3 regions of the Ewingella allii genome follow, and region 2 is predicted to be linked to each of the others. Evidence: predicted binding sites of a transcription regulator. Region 2 holds the regulator's gene; each other region holds the start of a gene.
What was found. Region 2 encodes PhoB, which activates phosphate uptake and scavenging genes when phosphate is short. Its sites were predicted from a motif close to CTGTCATAAAACTGNCNNAT; they were not measured.
Positions count from the first base shown of each region.

Region 1: a site for PhoB is predicted at 1,410-1,429, ahead of pitA (inorganic phosphate transporter PitA). Genes of this name have one in related genera too.
Region 3: a site for PhoB is predicted at 1,297-1,316, ahead of pstS (phosphate ABC transporter substrate-binding protein PstS). Genes of this name have one in related genera too.

Region 1 is NZ_JAWUDN010000005.1:197,232-199,503, forward strand. Features, by position in the region: gene pitA (inorganic phosphate transporter PitA) at 1-1,338, opposite strand, end outside; gene SBO83_RS13310 (aminoacetone oxidase family FAD-binding enzyme) at 1,685-2,272, shown strand, end outside.
Region 2 is NZ_JAWUDN010000002.1:324,015-326,286, reverse strand. Features, by position in the region: gene sbcD (exonuclease subunit SbcD) at 1-642, opposite strand, end outside; gene phoB (phosphate response regulator transcription factor PhoB) at 869-1,558, shown strand; gene phoR (phosphate regulon sensor histidine kinase PhoR) at 1,674-2,272, shown strand, end outside.
Region 3 is NZ_JAWUDN010000005.1:27,906-30,177, reverse strand. Features, by position in the region: gene pstC (phosphate ABC transporter permease PstC) at 1-3, opposite strand, end outside; gene pstS (phosphate ABC transporter substrate-binding protein PstS) at 138-1,178, opposite strand; gene glmS (glutamine--fructose-6-phosphate transaminase (isomerizing)) at 1,452-2,272, opposite strand, start outside.

The sequences.
Region 1 (2,272 bases), on a different contig from region 2:
ACCGGTATAACTTGCCACGCCAATCGACAGTGCCGCGGTCAGCTGGGCTGACAGGCCCTGGGCATAGGTCATACCTTTCTTGCCAATCTTCTCGCCGATGGTGGTCGCAACGCGCTTCCAGCCAATCATCGTACCCAGCGCCAAGGCCAGTGCGACGGCAATAATGATCCACAGCGGCGCGTACTCTACCGTTTGCAGAATGTCGCCTTTCAGGTTGCCCAGGAAGCGTTTGTCGGCTGAAGAGGTTTCGTCCAACTTCGCGGCTTTGTCTGCGGTATCGGCCACGCACATCAGCAGGCGACGCATGTGGCTGCGCTGCTCTGGCGACAGGTCGCTGTAAGATTGCAGATTCGCCAGCAGTGATTGCGCGCGATCGATAGCGTCCAGCGCGTGTGAGCTATCGCAGTGGAACACTTTCTCTTTCTGCGTGTCTGCGGCATCAGCCGCCGCTTCGTCCGGCGTTGGCACCAGCGGCGTCAGCGCCACCACGTGCGGCAGGGCGTCACTGTGCTGCTGATAGTATTGCTGCAAGTGCGTCACTGCGTCACGGGTACGCGCGATGTCGTAACCGGTAGCATTCATGTTCAGCACGAAGCCCGCAGGCGCAACGCCAATCAGCACCAGCATAATCAGACCAATGCCTTTCTGACCGTCGTTCGCGCCGTGTGAGAAGCTCACGCCGATAGCGGACAGGATCAGGCCGATACGGGTCCAGAATGGCGGCTTCTTCTTGCCGTCTTTCTTTTCACGCTCAGCAGGCGTCAGGTGAATACGCGCGTGTTTCTTGGTGCCGCTCCAGTAGCGACGCAAAATGAAGATCATCGCCCCCGCCATAATCATCCCCACCAGTGGAGAGACAATCAGCGACGCGAAAATACCTATCATTTTGGGAATGTTTAACGCATCGACCACCGAGCTGTGAGTCACTAATGCATTAGTCAAACCGACGCCGATGATGGCACCAATCAGGGTATGGGAGCTGGAGGCCGGAAGGCCAAAATACCAAGTGCCGAGGTTCCAGATGATGGCGGCGAGCAGCATGGAGAACACCATGGCCAGACCGTGGGTGGAACCGACATTCAGTAGCAGGTCAGTCGGCAAGAGGTGAACGATGGCATAAGCCACACTCAATCCGCCGAGAATAACGCCTAAGAAGTTAAATACCCCAGCCATAACGACCGCAAGTTGCGAGCGCATTGCACGGGTATAGATGACGGTAGCTACTGCGTTAGCCGTATCATGGAAGCCGTTGATAGCTTCGTAGAACAGCACAAACAGTAACGCGAGGATCAACAACGAACCGGTATGGATGTCTAACCCGGCAAATAAATGCAGCATAATTGTTACGCCAGTTTGTGGTCATGAACGCCGCGCATTATCTGCGAGAACGGGGCGACGGTAAAAGGAAAATATGACATTTTTTTGACTAAAAGCAGGTTGATTTTATAGCTTGTTCGAAGTAACTCTTTTCAAATCAGAAGGTTACTCCTCCGTCTTTCATGACACATTTCGTTACCAGCGCCATCTATTTACTTTCCCGGCTGGCATCAGCTCCTTCCGCACCTTACAATCGCCGCCCGTGACAGGTTTCTGGCGACTATTTAGCCTGCTTTTCTGTCAAAAAAAGTACAGCAATCAGTACAACTTTAAACGTAGTTGAAGATCAGAAAAAAGTGAGGCCGATGTGGAACAGGTTGATGTAGTCGTGGTTGGCGCAGGCGCTGCGGGCATGTTTTGTGCCGCGCTGGCGGGTCAGGGTGGCCGCCGCGTTGTGCTGCTCGACAACGGCAAAAAAGCGGGCCGAAAAATCCTCATGTCAGGGGGCGGGCGCTGTAACTTCACCAATCTGTATGCCGAACCGGCGGCCTATCTATCCAACAATCCGCATTTCTGCAAATCGGCGCTGGCGCGCTACACCCAGTGGGATTTCATCGACATGGTTAACCGCCATGGCATCGCGTGGCATGAGAAAACCCTCGGCCAGCTGTTCTGCGATGACTCGGCGCAGCAAATCGTCGCCATGCTGGAGAGTGAATGCGCGAAGGGCAAGGTGGAAATCCGCCTGCGCAGCGAAATCACCTCGGTGGTGAAAACCGAAACTGGCTTTGAAATCAATGTGAATGGCTCAACTGTGAGTACTCACTCACTTGTGGTGGCGAGCGGCGGATTATCCATGCCGGGCCTCGGCGCATCGCCATGGGGATATCGCCTGGCGGAGCAATTTGGCCTGAAAGTGCTACCAACCCGCGCCGGATTGGTACCCTTTACGCTG
Region 2 (2,272 bases):
CGGGAAGGCGTCGAGGGTGCCGATATAAATGTCGCGCACCGAGTCCGAGGTGCTGACGCCGACGGTGGTCAGGTGGCCGGTGGCAATAATGGGCAGAGGCAGGCCCAGTTTCTGGCGTTCGGCCTGCGCTGCCTGATACAGCGCGTCATAGTGCGCGGCGATGGCTTCCTGTAACGCCAGCTGCTTGTCGCTGCCGGACTGCCCGGCCTGACTGGCAATCAGGTCGCGCGGGCGCAGGAAGGGGATGGCGCACAGTACCGCGCCCGGCGTGCCGTCGCGATGATTTAAGGTCAGAACCTGCTGGGATAAGTCTTCGCCCACGGTGGCAATTACGCGGGTATTCAGGCAGGAGAGCAGCTCGCGGGACTCATTCAGCGTGGCGACCGAGTCGTGGTTACCCGCCAGCACGATCAGCTGGCAGCCGGTACTTTGCAGATCGACCACAAAACGGTTGTACAGCTCGCGAGCATAGCTCGGCGGCGAGCCGGTATCAAAGATGTCACCTGCCACAATCACGGCGTCAACCTGATGGCGCTCCACCTGTTCTATCAACCAGCGCAAAAACGCCTGATGCTCGGCGGCACGGCTTTTGGTGAAGAAATACTGGCCTAAGTGCCAGTCTGAAGTGTGGATCAGGCGCATGAAACTCCCGTTGTTGGTGTGCTGCAACAGTTTGCCGCAAAGTATAAACGTCAGGCTGGGGGCTGTCCTCGCTAAATCAGGCGGATTTCAACGACATGACGCATTAATGAAGGCTTAGCTACACTTAGTTTGGCTGCTGAGCGATTTTCATAAAAATGTCACAAAACTGACGCATAATCCCCTCCGCAATCAAACAATGATCGCTAACCTTTTGGCAGGACCTACGATGGCTAGACGTATTTTAGTGGTTGAAGATGAAGCTCCGATCCGTGAAATGGTGTGCTTTGTACTGGAACAAAACGGCTACCAGGCAGTGGAAGCAGAAGATTTCGACTCGGCAGTAGCCCGGTTGATTGAGCCATTCCCCGAGCTTATTTTGCTCGACTGGATGTTACCGGGCGGTTCCGGCATTCAGTTTATCAAACATCTCAAACGCGAAGCGCTAACGCGTGAAATCCCGGTCATGATGCTGACAGCCCGTGGCGAAGAGGAAGACCGAGTGCGCGGTCTGGAAGTGGGCGCGGACGACTACATCACCAAGCCTTTCTCTCCGAAAGAGCTGGTGGCGCGTATTAAAGCCGTAATGCGTCGAATTTCCCCGATGGCGGTGGAAGAAGTGATCGACATGCAGGGGCTGAGCCTCGACCCGTCCTCTCATCGCGTTATGGCGAACGAGCAGGCGCTGGACATGGGGCCGACAGAATTCAAATTGCTGCACTTCTTTATGACGCATTCTGAGCGGGTTTACAGCCGTGAGCAGTTGCTGAATAACGTCTGGGGCACTAACGTTTATGTTGAAGATCGCACGGTAGACGTTCATATTCGTCGCTTGCGTAAAGCGTTAGAAACCAGCGGACATGACAGAATGATTCAAACGGTACGTGGAACGGGTTACCGGTTCTCTACCCGTTACTGAGTCATTTATACCCTTGATACTTCAGGATGTCTGGGCGCAAGGCCGCGCTCGGTAACCCCATGATTTTGGGTATAGTATGTAGGGGCCTTTCGGCTCGCCGCAGCGGAGAATCTGTGTGTTAGAACGTCTGTCCTGGAAGCGTCTGGCGGGGGAACTGTTTCTGTTCTGTCTGCCAGCATTGATCATCGGTATTTTCTTCGGCCATTACGGATGGCTGCTATTTGCGTCGCTGCTGGCGGCGCTGGGCTGGAACTATTATAACCAGCTTAAACTCTCTCACTGGCTGTGGCTCGATCGCAGCATCACCCCACCAAATGGCCGCTGGAGCTGGGAACCGCTGTTTTATGGGTTGAACCAGATGCAAATGCGTAACCGTCGGCGGCGGCGTGAACTCGGTCAACTCATCAAACGTTTTCGCAGCGGGGCAGAGTCTCTGCCCGATGCCGTGGTGCTGGCGACCGAAGAAGGCAATATTTTCTGGTGTAACGGCTTGGCTCAGGATTTGTTGGGATTCCGCTGGCCGGAAGATAACGGGCAGCATATCTTCAACCTGCTGCGTTACCCCGAGTTTCGCAGTTGGATTCAGAACCGAGAATTTAACCGCGCGCTGAATTTGCAGCTCAATAATGAGCACTACGTTGAGTTCCGCGTGATGCCTTATTCCGAAGGTCAGCTGCTGATGGTGGCGCGTGACGTCACCCAAATGCGTCAGTT
Region 3 (2,272 bases), on a different contig from region 2:
CATACCACTCTCTTCTTGTTCAGATTTAATTCCCTCTCCGGGCGGAGAGGGAATGAGGCAGAAGACCTGTACTCTAACTCAAAATCATTTAAGTTCCATCAAGGCGACCAATGCCGTGACAACTTAAAGATGATTGATTAGTAAAGAGCTTTACCGCTGCTGTCTTTGATGTTGGATTTCCATGCTGCGCGAACTTGTTCAACAACAGACTCTGGCAGAGTGGCGTAATCCAAGTCAGTGGTCAGCTTGCCGCCGTTTTTGTAAGACCAGTCAAAGAACTTCAGCACTTCAGCACCGTTGGCTGCGTTAGCCTGCTCTTTGTACACCAGAATGAAGGTGGTAGAGCTGATTGGCCACGCGTTGTCGCCTTTCTGGTTAGTCAGGTCCTGAGCGAAAGTTTTCTTCCAGTCAGCGCCTTTAGCTGCCGCGCTGAAAGAAGCTTCAGTTGGGCTGATTGACTTACCGTCTGCATCCACCAGCTTGGTGTATGCCAGGTTGTTTTGTTTAGCGTATGCGTATTCAACATAACCGATTGAGCCTGGCAGACGTTGAACGAAAGCAGCAACGCCGTCGTTACCCTTGCCGCCCAGACCTACAGGCCAGTTTACAGTTGAACCTGCGCCAATCTTGTCTTTCCACTCAGAGCTAACTTTTGTCAGGTAGCTGGTGAACACGAAAGAGGTACCTGAACCGTCAGCACGGCGCACAACCGCAATGTTGGTGTCTGGCAGTTTCACGCCTGGGTTCAGCTTAGTGATTGCCGCGTCATTCCATTTTTTGATTTTGCCCAGATAGATATCACCCAGCGTTGCGCCATCCAGCGTCAACTGACCAGATTTGATACCCGGGATGTTAACAGCCAATACCACGCCACCGATCACGGTTGGGAATTGGAACAGACCGTTCTTTTGCAGGTCTTCTTCTTTCATTGGCGCATCAGAAGCACCGAAGTCGACAGTTTTAGCGATGATTTGCTTAACGCCGCCGGAAGAGCCGATACCCTGATAGTTAACCTGATTACCAGTAGCTTTTTGATAAGCGTCAGCCCATTTGGCATACACAGGTGCAGGGAAGGTGCCGCCAGCGCCAGTCAAGTTACTAGCAGCGAAAGCAGACATTGCTGTGAGGGAGAAAGTCGCTGCCACAATACCGGCGACGGTGTTACGCATCAATTTCATGTTCCACTCCTAGTGGTTTCTTATTTGTTCGATCTTGGGTTCGACCCAGCTCGAGGCTACTTAAAGTGTTTGGCACAGGAGGAAAATAGGACAGTTTGGTGACAGTAAAATGTACGTTATATGACAGTTTTATGACAAAGGTCACAAAATAGCCAATGTGGGCAGGTTCTTGAGATTTGGAGGGTAAAAAGCCGACCCTAAGGTCGGCTTAAGCTGTCACATTCCAGTAATACCCTAAATCATTCGCGTTGTAGCGCGAAGGATGACGGGTATTTATTCTACGGTGACAGACTTCGCTAGGTTACGTGGCTGATCGACGTCGGTACCTTTGATCAGGGCAACATAGTAGGAAAGCAGCTGTAACGGCACGGTGTAGAAGATAGGGGCAACGATTTCTTCCACGTGTGGCAGTTGGATAATCTTCATGCCGTCTGAGTCGGTGAAACCCGCATCCTGATCGGCGAAGACGTACAACAAGCCGCCGCGCGCGCGCACTTCTTCAATGTTCGACTTCAGCTTTTCCAGCAATTCGTTGTTAGGTGCTACAACGATTACTGGCATATCAGCATCAATCAGCGCCAGCGGGCCGTGTTTCAACTCACCCGCGGCATAGGCTTCAGCGTGAATATAAGAAATCTCTTTCAGCTTCAGCGCACCTTCCATCGCGATCGGATATTGGTCGCCACGGCCCAAGAACAGGGCGTGATGCTTGTCAGAGAAGCCTTCGGCCAGAGATTCGATAGTTTTATCCAGCGACAGCATCTGTTCGATACGCGCAGGTAATGCCTGCAACGCGTGAACTATGTCGTGCTCGACCTGAGCGTCCATCCCTTTCAGGCGGCCCATACGCGCCACCAGCATCAGTAGAACGGTTAGCTGGGTGGTGAAAGCTTTGGTCGATGCTACGCCGATTTCGGTGCCCGCCTTGGTCATCAGTGCCAGATCCGACTCACGCACCAGCGAAGAACCCGCCACGTTACACACGGCCAGCGAGCCCAGATAACCCAGCTCTTTGGACAGGCGCAGCGCTGCCAACGTGTCAGCCGTCTCGCCGGATTGCGACAGGGTGATGATCAGGCTGTTCGGGCGCACGG